One region of the Bacillus sp. 7894-2 genome, then DNA from elsewhere that is predicted to be linked to it. Evidence: riboswitches for the same ligand, from Rfam matches in the RefSeq annotation. Region 1 holds a riboswitch; each other region holds the start of a gene.

Region 1 (5,021 bases):
TCGAGAGGAGATTTGGTGGCGGATTTTTTGAAGGGCAGTGCTTCGCCTGCTGACTTTATGAACAGAGCATCTGAACATCGCAGCAGTTATCCCGGCTACAATCTGCTGGCGGGCAATTTGGATGAGCTCTTTTATTATTCGAACGTGGAGGATCGAATAGAGCAGCTTCAGCCAGGGATGTACGGGGTCAGCAACCATGTGCTGGATACCGAGTGGCCGAAGGTAAAAAAAGGGAAGGAGGGCTTATCTGCTCTCTTAGATAATGCAGAGGGAAACTTAACAGAAGAACTGTTCACACTTCTCCGGAATGCAGACCCTGCCCCGGATGATAGGCTTCCGAAAACAGGAGTTTCTCTTGAATGGGAAAGAATTCTGTCTCCTTTATTTATCAAAAGCGATGGCTATGGAACCAGGAGTTCAACAGTGCTGCTGATGTCAGAGGATGAAATTTTTTATAAGGAAAGGGTTCATAATGGGGATGAGACGCAGGAACAGGAATTTATCCTTCAAAAATAAGAAGCCAGCTCAGGCATCTGGCTTCTTTTTTCAGGCAAACGGCAAAGTAATCTGCACCGTTGTGCCTTCATTTTCCCTGCTGTCGATGTAAAGGTTTCCTCCGTGGTTTTTAATGATTTTTTTGCAGATCATGATGCCAAGGCCTGTCCCTTTTTCTTTTGTGCTGTAAAACGGCTCTCCCAGTTTGGCGAGGCGTTCTTCCGGTATGCCGATTCCTTCATCCTCGACAGTGATGATGACAGAGTGGTCCTCCTGGCGGATATCGACGTTTATTTTGCCGCCCATTGGCATGGCTTCCATTGAGTTCTTAATGATGTTTATCAGCACCTGTTTAATTTTATCTTTTTCACATTTTACAAAGAATTCTCCGGGCGACTGAGTTAATTCGATCAGAATATTTTCCATGACTGCCTGGCTGTTCAATAGAGTAATCACACTTTTTACTACGTTTGTCAGGCATGTTTCTTCTATTTCGGTTATTTGAGGTTTAGCAAGAACGAGCAGGTCATTGACGATGCCTTCAATACGTTCCAGCTCATTTAGAATGACTTCTGCGAAATTGTCTTTATGTTCTTCGTATAATAACTGTGTAAAGCCTTTTATGGCTGTGAGCGGGTTGCGGATTTCATGGGCAATGCCTGCTGCAAGCTGACCTACCACGGAAAGCTTTTCAGCATTCTGCAGCTTTTCTTCTGTCTTCTTTTGTCCGGTTACATCTTTGATAATGATCTGGTAGACCTTTCTGTTCTTGAAAGTGGTTGGAATCAGCTGGACTTCGGCTTTTCTTATTTGTCCGTCAGTCCGGATCAGATTAAGCTCAAAATTCACGCTCAGCTTTGTTTGCAGAAATTCATCGAGGGTGGAATGTTCTGAAGGAGGAATGTAGTCGTGGAGGGAGGTGCCGATCATCTCTTTGATGCTCGTGTACCCGAAGAGCTTCTTCCCTTCATTATTGATATAGGTCCAAATCCCCTTTTGAGTCACCATTCCGATCGTATCCTTGGAGTACTCCACCAGAAAACGGTACTTCTCCTGTGTTTCAAGAATTTCCTCTTCCATGATAATTCTCTGAGTCATATCCCGAATGATGCACATCATTTCTTTATCGTCATTAATGACTGAAAAATTGGCTTCCAGCCACAAATAATGTCCTTCCTTATGCCTGAAACGGAAAGTCACCCGATTATGCGGAAGCTGGTCGAGCTCGGCCAGTGCATCTCTTAGAAGATCCCGGTCATTTGGATGGCAGTATGTGTAAAGGCTGCTCCGGTGAAAATCCTGCGGTGAATACCCCAGTGTCGGCAGGCAGGAAGGGGAGACATATAAAGCAATGCCTTCTTTTGTCACTCTTGCAATCACGTCACTGGAATGCTGAATGGCCAGCTGCAGATTCCTCGCTTCGACTTTGTCCGCGCATAAATCTGCCGGATTCTCGGTCATAATCATTTTGTCCCTCCTTTTTATGAAAAATGACACTTTTCCATTATTATACATGAGTCAGGGTATTAGACACATAGGATTTAACTATCATTTTTTAACCAAATGAAAATATTTAAAAAATTATATTGACTTCCTTTTCTTTAAGATGGTAAAGTAATAAACATATTAAAACCGCATATGAAAAATCTTCTTATCAAGAGAGGTTGAGGGACTGGCCCTATGACACCTCGGCAGCGGACAAAAGTGTACCGTGCCAAATCCAGCAAGCATTGCTTGAAAGATAAGAAGAGGACCATTGATAAATGCTGCCCTCTTCTTTCTTTAGAAGAGGGTTTTTGTTTTATGCGGAAAAATACATCAAGATTCTATTCATAAACATATGAATAATTCTTATCAAGAGAAGCAGAGGGACCTGGCCCAATGAAGCTTCGGCAGCAGGCAGACCGCACTGTGCCAAATCCAGCAGGCAAAAAGCCTGAAAGATAAGGAGGGGACTTTTAAAAAACCTCTTCTGATGGAAGGGGTAAATTTCAGGGCATAATTCTTAGTTTTCATATAGGAATAGTTGTTTAAAAAGCGGTGACAGGTACCTATACCAGTTTATCAAATTGGTATAGGTACCTGTCACACCAGAGGAGAGATGCAACATGATAGAGTTTCAAAATTTAAAGAAGGTCTATGAAAGCGGAGGTCAGCAGGTAGCTGCTCTGGATGGAATAGATTTAAGGATTAACAAGGGTGAGATTTTCGGAGTGATTGGCTTCAGTGGTGCGGGAAAGAGCTCTTTGATCCGCTGTGTCAATTGGCTGGAGAAGCCGACTTCAGGGAAGGTCATTGTCAACGGGCATGATTTGACGGCTTTATCTGTAAAAGAAATTCGTGAAGTGAAAAGAAACATCGGGATGGTCTTTCAGCACTTTAACCTTCTAAACTCGAAAACCGTGTTTGCTAATGTGGCGATGCCGCTTACACTGGCTAAGATCCCTAAGGATGAAATAAAAAAGCGTGTCCATGAACTATTAGAATTCGTGGGGCTTGCCGACAAGGCGAACAGTTATCCGGATCAGCTGTCAGGCGGGCAAAAGCAGCGGATCGGAATTGCCAGGGCGCTGGCAACCCAGCCTTCCATTCTATTATGTGATGAAGCAACTTCAGCTCTGGATCCGCAGACCACCAGCTCGATCCTGCAGCTGCTGAAAAAAATAAATAAAGAATACAACATTACCATTCTGATCATTACCCATGAAATGTCTGTTATCAGGGAGATCTGTGATCGTGTCGCTGTCATTGAGGCAGGAAAAATTATTGAAGAAGGAACCGTCTTCAATGTCTTTTCCTCACCAAAAACTCCAACAGCGAAAAACTTTGTCAGCACGGTTATGAATGATCAAATACCTGACTCCATTAAGCAAGTAATTGAAAAACAGCAGGGGCTTCAAAAGGTATTCAGAATCAACTTTGTCGGAAACTCTGCCGGGCAGCCGCTGCTTTCGCAAGTTGCCAAAAAGTTTAGTATCGATTTCAACGTCCTGTTTGGAAATATTACTGAACTACAGGGAACACCATTTGGCAACCTAATTGTCGAGTTTCAGGGTCCGGACAGTGAAATCAGGCGTGCTATTCAGTACATCAGCCAGGAAAAAGTTTCAATAAAGGAAGTGACATCACGTGCTAGTTAATCAGGAAAAAATCATCGAAGCCTTAATTGAAACAATCCAAATGGTGGCATTCTCATTACTGTTTTCAGCTCTTATCGGACTGCCGCTTGGCATATTGCTTGTCGTGACAAGGAAAGGGCATCTGCTGGAAAACACCGTTGTTTTTAACATCATAAACAGCATTATTAATATTTTTAGATCAGTCCCATTCATCATTTTAATGGTAGCCATCATCCCTATCACCCGGATGATTGTCGGAACATCGATTGGAACTGCTGCAGCCGTAGTGCCGCTCGTCTTTTATGCAGGACCCTACATAGCGAGATTAATAGAGAATTCATTGCTTGAGGTTGATCCGGGAGTCATTGAAGCGGCAGAAGCAATGGGAGCGACGCCGGGACAGATTATCCTTAAATTCCTGATTCCGGAAGCACTCAGTTCGCTGGTATTAGGTTTCACCATTGCCACAATCGGTCTGGTCGGAGCATCAGCCATGGCCGGGGCAGTCGGAGGCGGAGGCCTAGGTGACCTTGCCATTACATATGGCTATCAGCGATTTGATACAACCGTCATGCTGATTACCGTTGCAATCTTAGTGGTCATGGTTCAAGGCCTGCAGTCATTCGGAAATATCTTATCCAAAAAAATCAGAAGAAGATAACTTAGGAGGAAACACATCATGAAAAAACTGTTTTTATCATTCATTATTTTAGCATTGGCTGTGTTCATTGCGGCATGCTCAAGCACAACTGGCGGGGAAGAAACTAAGAAGGTTAAATTGGGTGTCAGCGGATCAGATACACGCATCTGGGACTTTATTGCAGAAAAAGCTGAAAAGGAAGGCATTGAAATTGAGGTTGTGACATTCTCAGATTATGTACAGCCAAATGTCGCCCTCGCAGAAGATGATCTTGACGTGAATGCATTCCAGACAGTCGCTTATTTCGACACTTTTATTAAAGAGCATAATATGGATCTTACACCGATTGCGACAACTGTTTTAGCACCAATGGGTCTTTATTCTGAGAAAGTAAAATCTGTAGAAGACATTCCGGAAGGCGGCAAGATCGCCATTCCAAATGATGCTTCAAATGGCGGTAGAGCCCTTCTTTTACTGGAGGAATCTGGCCTGATCAAATTATCCGAGGACTATGACGGAAATCTGGACTTGAATAAAATCGTTGAAAACAAGAAGAACCTTGAATTTGTAGAAATGGTATCAGCGCAGACGCCGCGTGCCCTTCCGGATGTCTCGGCTTCAGTCATCAATAACGGAATTGCCGTAGACGCCGGCTTTAAGCCAACTAAGGATTCAGTGTTTATTGAAAGCGAAACCGCTACACCTTATGTAAATATCATTGCTGTCAGAACAGAAGACAAGGATAACAAAACGCTTAAGAGAATTGC
Region 2 (5,021 bases), on a different contig from region 1:
CGGAAGTTTTCATGTCCGGTTTTAATTTGTACGCGATTAACGGACAGTTCTTCAAAACAGTATGTTAATAATAAATATTTACAGTTTGAATTAATATTCGTGCGCCAATAAAGAGGGTTTATCCATGTTGAGCCGATTTCGAGCCGTTTATGCGGGATTGAGATATCGAGAAACCAAGTAGCACCGACGATATTCCCTGTTTTTTTATGAACAATGACAAAAGCAAAATCGGTGCCCTGCTCACGTTTTTGTATCGCATCTTTTACATATTGAATGACCCGGCTTTTATCAGTTAAATCAACAGACATATGCTCCCATATGCGTTTATCCTGGGCTGCTTCATAAATTCCTTCAATATGCTCAAGTTCCATGGGAATTATCTGCACAACATTGTTTACTAAAATTTGCATGCTATCACTCTCCTTGAATCAATTAAAACCAAATTCTGGTATGATAAAAATAACCAAAATTGAATTTTAATATAATACCAGGGAATGATTCGATGGAATTTCAAATTTTGCTTTCGGAAAATGGGATAAAGTATAAAGAAATTTATGAACAAATTCGGCTGTCGATTTTAAATAAAAAATTGTCAGCTCATTCAAGACTTCCTGCAAAGCGGCGGCTGGCTGAACAATTGAACGTGAGCATCCTAACTGTTCAGATGGCTTATGAACAGTTGCTGAGTGAAGGGTACTGTTATTCAGCAGAACGCAGAGGCTATTTTGTTTCTGAAATTCAGGATGAATGGCACTATAGTCAGATTAATACAATGGAATTGGAGAAAAGAGTTCAGAATGAGTTTCTTATTAATTTTAAAAATGGGCAGGTCGATGCCTCCGCCTTCCCCTATAAACATTGGAGCCGGTTATACAGAAAAGAGCTTAATGAATCTAATGCCGGCAATGCACCGTGGCAGGGCGAATATTCTTTGCGTGCCCAAATTGCACTATACTTACAGCAAGCTAGAGGGCTGGCCTGCCAGCCGGAGCAAGTGTATATCTTCAGCGGATTTCAACAGCAGCTGCTAAATGTATGTTTGTTTTTTAAACGGAGCGCCACCGGAATAGAAGATCCAGGTTTTATTCGGGCTAAATCTATTTTTGAGCAATTACAGCTGCCATGTTATCCGATTTCTGTGGATGAGGAAGGATGCTGTGTGCCTGATGCTGATGAGCCTGTAAAATTATTATATACCACACCTGCTCATCAATACCCTACCGGTACAATTATGTCTATTGCCAGAAGGATTGAGCTGTTAAATTGGGCAATCAAACAGGACGCTTATATTATCGAGGATGACTATGATTCTGAATTCCGCTACAAAGGGGCACCAATCCCAGCATTGTCCCATCTGGATTCAACCGGGCGGGTACTGTACTTCGGCACCTTTTCAAAAACATTGCTGCCAACACTTCGGATCTGCTATATGGTTATGCCAGCAGCCCTGAAGCAGGACTTTGAAAAATTTAATGCTTATCAAAAGTCTACTGTTTCAAGAATCGATCAGAGAGCTGCTGCAAAATTTATGGAAGAAGGACTTTATACATCTCATATAGCAAAAATGAGAACGTTATATCGAGCCAAGCGGAGCTGTTTAATAGAAAGCCTGTCAAAACATTTAGGAGAACACTTTGACATAATTGGAGATACAGCGGGCTTGCATATCATCGTGACATTACCGGAAGGATTGGATGAATCCAAAGCAATTGAACTGGCAAAGTCTGCGGGAGTTGAAATCGATGCTGTTTCGCCTATGTATCAGCTTCACAAGCCTAACCATCATGTGATGCTCGGATATGGCGCACCCTCGATGGACGAGATTGAGAGAGGAGTCCAATTAATGGCTAATGCTTGGAAAAGTTATCTAAGCAAATAAGCAGGCCATATATTCAATCATTTAAAAGAGCGCTTATCTTACAGGATAACGCTCTTTTGCTGAAGCGGTAAACATGCGCATCTTTTCCTTAACAGCCACCAAAAATTCAAACATATTCATCCCCTGGATTTGCTGGAATTTGTACAAGTCTTGCTTATAGTACATATGAATATGCTTCCCGGTGATCCCCCTTTTTTCTTCAATGGAAGCTATATGGCTATACGCAAATTCTTCAACTAATTCCTTTTTTGTTTCTGATACCGGGATTCCATAGAATAGCAGTCTTTTGTTCGTTGCTGCAAATAAGCCTGCCTGCGGTGCTAAACAGTAATGTGCAACTAATGAACAGCTTAAACATTCGATAAGATTTTCATCCTCATGCATGACATGTTCAAACTGGTTTTTCAAAAGATTCATTGAAACGATCCCCCCGGTTCTAACGAAATCTATCAAACCGCAGTCTTCACTGCCAGTATCAGCCCAGTAGACCAATCCAATTCTGTAATGTCCAGGTCAGGTCTGTCCTGCAGTGTTTTCAGGAGTTTAGTGGCTTTGATTCTATATCCTTCAGGCAATTTCTGCTGCGGAAACACATCATGAATCACATAAAAACCGCCGATATTTAAATGATCCAGGGTTTTGTCAAGAAGCTCGAATTTCCCCGGCCACGTATCTGCAAAAATAAAATCGAACCCCTCCGACAGGTTTTGTATAAATGCTGCTCCGTCCTCACAGCAAAATGTGATTCTGCTGTCATTCGCGAGGTACTTTCTCGCGATCGATTGCACTGTCGGATCTATGTCCACGGTCGTAAGCTTACTGCCTTCATCCATCCCATCCATGATCCATGAAGCAGACGCTCCCGTACCTGTTCCCAGCTCCAAAAAGCTTCCTCCAGATTTAGAGGCTGCCAGCCCCTTCAGTAAAAATCCTGTTTTTATATCACATGACTGCCCGAAGCCGAGCACATCTGATTCCTGTAATATCCTCGAATATGCTTCCGGTACCTGTATAACGCCGTTTTCCATTTTGCCATTCCTCCTCTTTCTTCGTTCTAATCTAAACCAAGCTCAAATTATAAAAGAGCATCAAAAAAAGGCCTCTTTATAAGAGGCCTTTACTTATCAAAACGACCTCTTATCTCCCAGAGCGTCAACTCTGTTGGAATTAGCACCTTCCTGACATAATCAGGGGTTGCTGAGGCTTCGCAGGGCCAGTCCCTCCACCTCTCTGGATAAGAATTTGTATAAAATATATATTTTCAACCAAGTATTGCATAGTTTTTGTTAAATGGCAATATTTCATTCTTTTAATCTAATGAACAGCTTCCTCTCCCTGATAAATTCGAAACGCAGGTACAATCGTATCCGACACAATCTCTTTCCCTTTTTCCCGGATGAAATCCAATTTATAGTACGCATCAAACCTCTGGCTGATCTCTGTTTTCACCAATTCAGGCGGAGTGACGACGATGAATTGGAACTTCAGCTTATCGGCTACAGCGAAAATCGGGTCAAGCACATGGGCAGAAGCCGCTTGTCCAAACGGATTATCACAGACTAACGGAACCCAGCTTTGATCGGTTTCACTCTTAACAGAAAGAAGCATCATCATCATGACCATGCGGGCAGATAGCTTTTGACCGCCGCTGCCATCGGATTTTGTTTTTGAACCCTGGTTGATCGTCTGCCAGGTTGAATAATGCTCACGCTGCGGTTTTCCGTACATGAAGGCATTATCAGTACGCATGTTATAAACCAACAGTTCTGGGTAACGATTTCTGAGAGAGACAAATAAAATCTGCTCATCACTGATAAGCTGTTTAATTTCCTGATCAAGCTCCAGATTATTGTCATCAATCATCTCGAATCGCTTTGTAATTTTGTTAATGGCTGAAACAAAATGCTGTTTCAGTAAAGGTTCAACATCTTCCGCTTTTTTAGGCAGGATGTCTTCTTTGAGCTGGACAAGCGGGAAGGAACCCCATTCATTCTTCAGCTTCATTTTCGAAATCATCGAGCGAATCGCTTCTGAAATGCTCATCACCTTCATGCTCGCTCGGCTGGCCCAGAAGTTTTGCGCTTTTTCCGCCCGTTCTTTATCGCGTTCCAGCTGCTCTAAGCCGCTCTGTGAAAAGCGCTTCATGTTCTGAACGACACTTTGAATATGAGCATAATGCCTTGTATCCATATGATCAAGCGTAGTTAAGACTTCATTCTTAAAACGGATTTCCCAATCCTTGCCTTCAATAGCAAGCTTTAAATTTCTTAGTGACTGTTCAATCTTCGCATGCTTTTCTTGCCCTTTATCCTGAATAGCCTGATGTTTTTCACTCCAGGATAGGATGCTTTGCTTTCCTTGACTCTTTATTTTTGCTATATCCTCATCCGAAAAAGCTGCCGCTTCCTCTTTAAGAATGACGGATAAATGTAATTGATTGTTTTCAAACTCAGTTATGTTTTGTTCTGTCTCTTTTTTGTGCTCTTCCGTTTTCTTTATTTCTGCATTTGTCTGTTTGGTCTGGTCAGTAATTTCAACCGTCTTCACTTCCAGATCAAGGTCTTCCCATTCTTCAGGCTGCTTCTCATGCTTGGCCACTTTTTTAGAGGATTTTTTACGCTGATCCATTCCATGCTTTAAGGATGTTTCGGCAATGGTTACGGCCTTTTCCTGCTCACGCTCTTCTTTTTCTGCTGCTTTTGTTTCCTTTGCAGCTGTTTGAAGCATATTTTCCAAAATACTTATTGGTTCATCCGGTACAGAAGCATCTTTCCACTCTTCATTAAGAGCATGAAGTTTTTTCTCCAGCTTCTTTTGCTGCTTCTGTTCGGATTCTCGTGTCGCCTGAATCGCGAGCAGTTCACTGGCTTGTTCTTCTTTTGATTTTTGAAGCTGTTTAAGCTCCTCAATGCTGCCATTGATTTCTTCTAAAATATAGGGTGATAATCGCGGAACCTCCTCAGAAGCTTCTGTTTTCTCAGCGGCTGGAAAAGCAGCACCATCAATAAAGAAGCTGATCTTCTTAATATTCTGCTCGGCTGACAGCTTCCATTCCAGATAGGTCTGGCTCCACTTTTCCTGAAGATCAGCGATGGTCTGAAGCTCATTACCCAGCTCATTCTGAAGCTTTTCGAAAGCTTCT
Region 3 (5,021 bases), on a different contig from region 1:
GGGTAGGAGAGGATGGATTCAACTGCTCCGAGACTTACTGCAAAAACAGGAATTTTTGCATTTTCCACAAATACTCTCATCGACTGTTCATCTTCAAGTTCAAAAGATAAAACAGCACCTGCGTTCACAGCCTGCTTTTCCTGGATTTCATAGCCGGGATGTTCTGTAAAACCGGGATAATGAACCTTCTTTACTGCCGGGTGATCATGAAGGAAACGGGCAATCTTCTCAGCCGATTTCACAGACTGATCCAGCCTTACCTGCAGCGTTTTAATGCCTCTCAGGACAAGCCAGGCATCCTGAACACCCAGAATAGCTCCAAAGGAATTTTGGAGAAAAGCCAGCCTTGCACCTAATTCCGGATCCTTCACAACAGCTAATCCGGCAACGACGTCACTGTGTCCGGATAAAAATTTGGTTGCGCTGTGCAGCACGATATCTGCCCCTAAAGAGAGCGGTTTTTGAAGGGCAGGGGTCAGGAATGTGTTATCCACAAAAGTCAGCGCTCCATGCTGCCTTGCCAGTGAACTGATGGCCTGGATATCTGTCACCTTCAGCAGCGGGTTGGAAGGAGTCTCTACATAGAAAACCTTTGTGTTAGGGCGGATTGCTTTTTTTACTTTCTCAAGATTTGTCATATCAACAAATGTGTGCTCAATGCCAAAACGGGACAGGACTTCTGTTGTCATGCGATAGGTTCCGCCATAAACGTCTTCTGTAATGACCACATGATCACCCTGTGACAAGAGGAGGAATGCTGTGGAAATGGCAGCCATTCCAGAAGAAAAGGCAAACCCTCTAATCCCTTCTTCAAGCTCTGCAATTACTTCCTCAAGTGCTTCCCTTGTTGGATTCAGGCTGCGGCTGTAATCATATTTTCCGAATGCATCTATATCTTTTTGATGGAAAGTGGAGGCATGCTGGATCGGTACACTGACACCTCCTGTTTCCGGGTCGAATTTTTGATTATTGTGAAGCAGCTTCGTTTGAAATGTGTAATTCGTACTCATCGTACTGCCTCCTTTAAAACCTTTGCAAAAGCATGTTCAAGATCAGCCTTCAAATCTTCTGCATTTTCAATTCCAACCGAGAAACGCAGAAGCCTGTTACAGACTCCGGTTTCAATGCGGATCTCTTCAGGGATGTCCGCATGAGTTTGTGTTGCGGGATATGTTATAAAACTCTCGACTCCGCCAAGGCTTTCAGCAAAGGAGATAAGGGAGAGGTTCTGCAGAAAAGGATTCACCCAGGTTTCATCCTGGACCCGGAAAGATATCATGCCTCCCTTGCCTGGATAAAGAACATCCGTTACGGCATCGTGGTCTGATAAGAAAGCCGCTAATTCCCGGGCATTTTTTTCATGACGTTCCATGCGAAGAGATAGTGTCTTCATGCCTCTGATTAAAAGCCAGGAATCAAATGGGCTAAGGACCGCACCGGCAGCATTGTGGTTCATGGCCAGATCCTCACATAACTTTTTGCCTTTTGCGACAACTAAACCGGCAAGGACATCATTATGGCCTCCAAGATACTTTGTCGCACTATGGATGACAATATCAGCACCAAGCTTTAGAGGCTGCTGAAGAAGGGGAGTGTAAAATGTGTTATCAACAATCAGGAGAATATTATGCCGTTTCGCGATATCAGCTATCAACTGAATATCTGTCTCTTCCATCAGCGGATTTGTGGGAGTCTCCAGAAAAATAGCTTTCGTTTTTTCGGTGATTAATTCTTCAACATTTTCCGAAGTGCCCGTATTCACATATTTGCTCTGCAGTCCCCATTTTTTGAAGCCCTGTTCAAGCAGACGATAGGTTCCGCCGTATAAATCCTTGGAAACAATCCACTCATCACCTGATTTAAAGAGGGAAAGAATCGTAAGGATGGCAGCCATACCCGAACTGCAGGCATAGCCTTGATCGCCTTCTTCCAGATTTGCGATCGCCTTTTCAAGCAGCTGGCGGGTAGGATTGCCTGTACGGCTATAGTCAAAACCGGTTGACTGGCCAATGCCTTCATGCCGGTAGGCAGTGGAAAAGTATACAGGCGGATTGACTGCACCTGTTGCTGATTCGCTCCTGTTTCCAATTTGCGCTAATTTGGTGTCAATATTATACATGCTGGTAAACACTCCTTCTTTAAAATAAAAAAAAGCCTTCTATAAGAAGAAGACTTTTAATGTGAACAGCCATTCTTCTTATCTTTCAAGTTTTCTAAAAAACTTGCAGGAATTAGCACCTTTTCAATCAAAATACGATTGCTGGTTGCTGAGGCGTCGTCGGGCCTTACCCTCGACCTCTCTGGATAAGAAATCAATTATTAAATTTTCTCTAAACTTTACTACAGTAAACCGTTAATAGTCAACACTTTTTTGAATATTTCATGTATTGATTTTAAATGACTTCTTCCTGGCATAAACTGTTATAGGTAGATCGCTTTAAAGTTCAGAATATTTCCTTTATAATGATGATGAACATAATATTTTTCTTGGAGGGAAGCTTTTATGCAAGAACATAGTCACTGTCTTCACAGATTTGCCGAAACAGATGGGCCGGCGGTTTTCCGGACAATTGATGGCATTGAAGTGAATGTCGCCGGCAGCTTATTTCAAAAGTGTACAACTTGCGGACATTTTGATTTTCCCGTGGATACCAGAGAAGCTATTGAATCTTCCCTTAAAGAAAAGAGAAAAAATACCAATGAATCGAAACAAATCTATATAAACCTGGTAGAAACTTTTTAAAGCCGAAACCTTTCGGCTTTTTTTATATGTTCAGTTATTTCATATTTATAAATGTTTAACCTTTTACAAATCATTTTTTTAGAATAAGTAATTGCTAAAAAAATTTTTTAATAGTTTTCCACTATATTCATGTTTTTATCTTTGTACAACTAGATTTTACGTGTTAGAATAACTGTGGAAACGTTTTATCCTCTGAAAAATATTATTATTCATAAAAATGAATTTGTTAATCCCTTCTAATGATGGGTATTGTACTTTTAGAGAGCAAAAACGTATTGAATTATTCACTTACAAAACAGTTATGGAGGTAATTTTCCATGAAAAAGCCATCTAATGGTGAGGGACCTTTTGAACAGGGATTTCATGGCCCAAACCTTGGCTACGTTATTGAACTTTATGAAAGATATTTAGAGGATCCATCATCAATTGATCCTGAAATGAAAGAGTACTTTAAAAAAAATGGTTCCCCTCTTACGAGTGAAGGAACGGCGCAAATGGCTTCATCAGCAAATCAGCCAATGAATGCCGGACAGCTTGAGAAGACGCTCGCTGCTATTCGCCTGGCTGATACTATCCGCACATATGGCCACTTGGCTGCCGATATTTATCCGCTGGGTAACAATAAATCGGAAACTGCTTTATTTGAACTGAGCAAATATGGCTTAACTGAAAATGACTTAAAAGAGATCCCTGCTGGTGTCATTACTAAAGATGCCACATATCCTTTACGCAACGGACTTGAAGCAATTGAATTCCTGAAGAGCGCTTATATGGGACCCATTGCTTTTGAATTCCAGCATATATTTGATGAAAACGAAAAAGACTGGCTTCGCCGCAAAATTGGGGCCAACAGCCATAAGCTGTCAATGCAAAAGACGGAAAGACTGAAAGTTTTAAGAAGACTGACTGAAGTTGAGGAATTTGAAAAGTTCCTTCATAAAACCTTCGTCGGACAAAAGAGATTCTCCATTGAGGGTCTGGATACAATGGTTCCTTTATTGGATGAAATTGTTTCTGAATCTGTTTCGGATGGAGCAAAAACGATTAACATCGGCATGGCCCACCGCGGCAGGTTAAATGTTCTTGCCCATGTGCTTGGAAAGCCGTATGAAATGATTTTCGCGGAATTCCAGCATGCGCCGAATAAAGAACTGGTTCCTTCTGAAGGATCTATCGGCATCAATTACGGCTGGACAGGCGACGTGAAGTATCATCTTGGTCTTGATAAACAGATCAAAGATGAGAATACGACCATTGCCAGACTGACATTAGCTAACAATCCGAGCCATCTTGAATTTGTCGGTTCACTTGTTGAGGGCTACACGCGAGCTTCACAGGACAACAGAACAAAGGCCGGTTATCCTGAAGTAGATCCAAAAGCGGCTTTAGCCATTATCATTCATGGAGACGCAGCATTCCCAGGACAGGGGATTGTAGCAGAAACACTTAATCTCGGACAGCTGACCGGCTATAACACTGGCGGTTCGATCCATATCATTGCCAATAATACTATTGGGTTCACAACAGAATCATATGATTCACGCTCTACCAGATATGCAAGTGATCTGGCCAAAGGGTATGAGATGCCAATTATGCATGTTAATGCAGACGAACCTGAAGCAGTAGTTGCAGCGGCAAGAATTGCCTGCGAGTATCGTGCTAAATTCCAGAAGGATATCCTCATCGACTTAATCGGGTACCGCCGTTTTGGACATAACGAGATGGACGAGCCTATGACGACGAATCCTCTTATGTATAATATTGTACGCAAGCGGCCAACCGTGAAAGCGCTGTATGCTGAAAAGCTCTTAAATGAAAAGATCATCAGCAAAGAGGAAGCTGAAGGCGTCCATAATGAAGTACTGGAAAAAATGAAGGCAGCCTATGAAAAAGTCCCAAAAGAAAAGAAGGCAGCTGAGTTAACCGATCCTCCTGAAACTGTCGAAAAGGGTCTGCCAAAAATTAATACAGCCGTTTCAATTGATAAACTAAAGCAAATCAATGAAGAATTATTAAAATGGCCGGAGGATTTCAAGGTATTTGATAAACTCGGCAAAATTCTGCAGCGCAGATTGGAAGCGCTTGAAGGGGACGGCAAGATTGATTGGGGTCTCGCAGAAACACTGGCATTTGCAACCATCCTATCTGATGGCACACCTGTCAGACTGACTGGCCAGGATTCAGAGAGAGGAACATTTGCTCAAAGAAACGTTGTTCTGCATGATCATACAACTGGAAAAGCGTATTCACCTTTGCATAAGCTTTCAACTGCCAAGGC

Evidence for each region. Region 1 has a riboswitch for S-adenosylmethionine ahead of CHI10_RS06340 (methionine ABC transporter ATP-binding protein). Riboswitches for the same ligand answer to the same signal wherever they lie in the genome.
Region 2: it holds a riboswitch for S-adenosylmethionine, as region 1 does, so the genes downstream of both, CHI10_RS01260 (O-methyltransferase) here and CHI10_RS06340 (methionine ABC transporter ATP-binding protein) in region 1, are expected to answer to the same signal.
Region 3: it holds a riboswitch for S-adenosylmethionine, as region 1 does, so the genes downstream of both, CHI10_RS03000 (methionine biosynthesis PLP-dependent protein) here and CHI10_RS06340 (methionine ABC transporter ATP-binding protein) in region 1, are expected to answer to the same signal.

The regions. Positions count from the first base shown of each region.
Region 1 is NZ_NPDG01000035.1:37,587-42,607, forward strand. It holds gene CHI10_RS06330 (NRDE family protein) at 1-516, shown strand, start outside; gene CHI10_RS06335 (PAS domain-containing sensor histidine kinase) at 547-1,962, opposite strand; SAM riboswitch class I at 2,144-2,243, shown strand; SAM riboswitch class I at 2,344-2,445, shown strand; gene CHI10_RS06340 (methionine ABC transporter ATP-binding protein) at 2,604-3,635, shown strand; gene CHI10_RS06345 (methionine ABC transporter permease) at 3,625-4,275, shown strand; gene CHI10_RS06350 (MetQ/NlpA family ABC transporter substrate-binding protein) at 4,294-5,021, shown strand, end outside.
Region 2 is NZ_NPDG01000005.1:7,460-12,480, reverse strand. It holds gene CHI10_RS01275 (GNAT family N-acetyltransferase) at 1-410, opposite strand, end outside; gene pdxR (MocR-like pyridoxine biosynthesis transcription factor PdxR) at 503-1,879, shown strand; gene CHI10_RS01265 (PH domain-containing protein) at 1,913-2,296, opposite strand; gene CHI10_RS01260 (O-methyltransferase) at 2,329-2,907, opposite strand; SAM riboswitch class I at 3,014-3,120, opposite strand; gene CHI10_RS01255 (hypothetical protein) at 3,194-5,021, opposite strand, start outside.
Region 3 is NZ_NPDG01000015.1:941-5,961, reverse strand. It holds gene metC (cystathionine beta-lyase) at 1-1,010, opposite strand, end outside; gene CHI10_RS03000 (methionine biosynthesis PLP-dependent protein) at 1,007-2,119, opposite strand; SAM riboswitch class I at 2,195-2,311, opposite strand; gene CHI10_RS02995 (hypothetical protein) at 2,504-2,743, shown strand; gene sucA (2-oxoglutarate dehydrogenase E1 component) at 3,061-5,021, shown strand, end outside.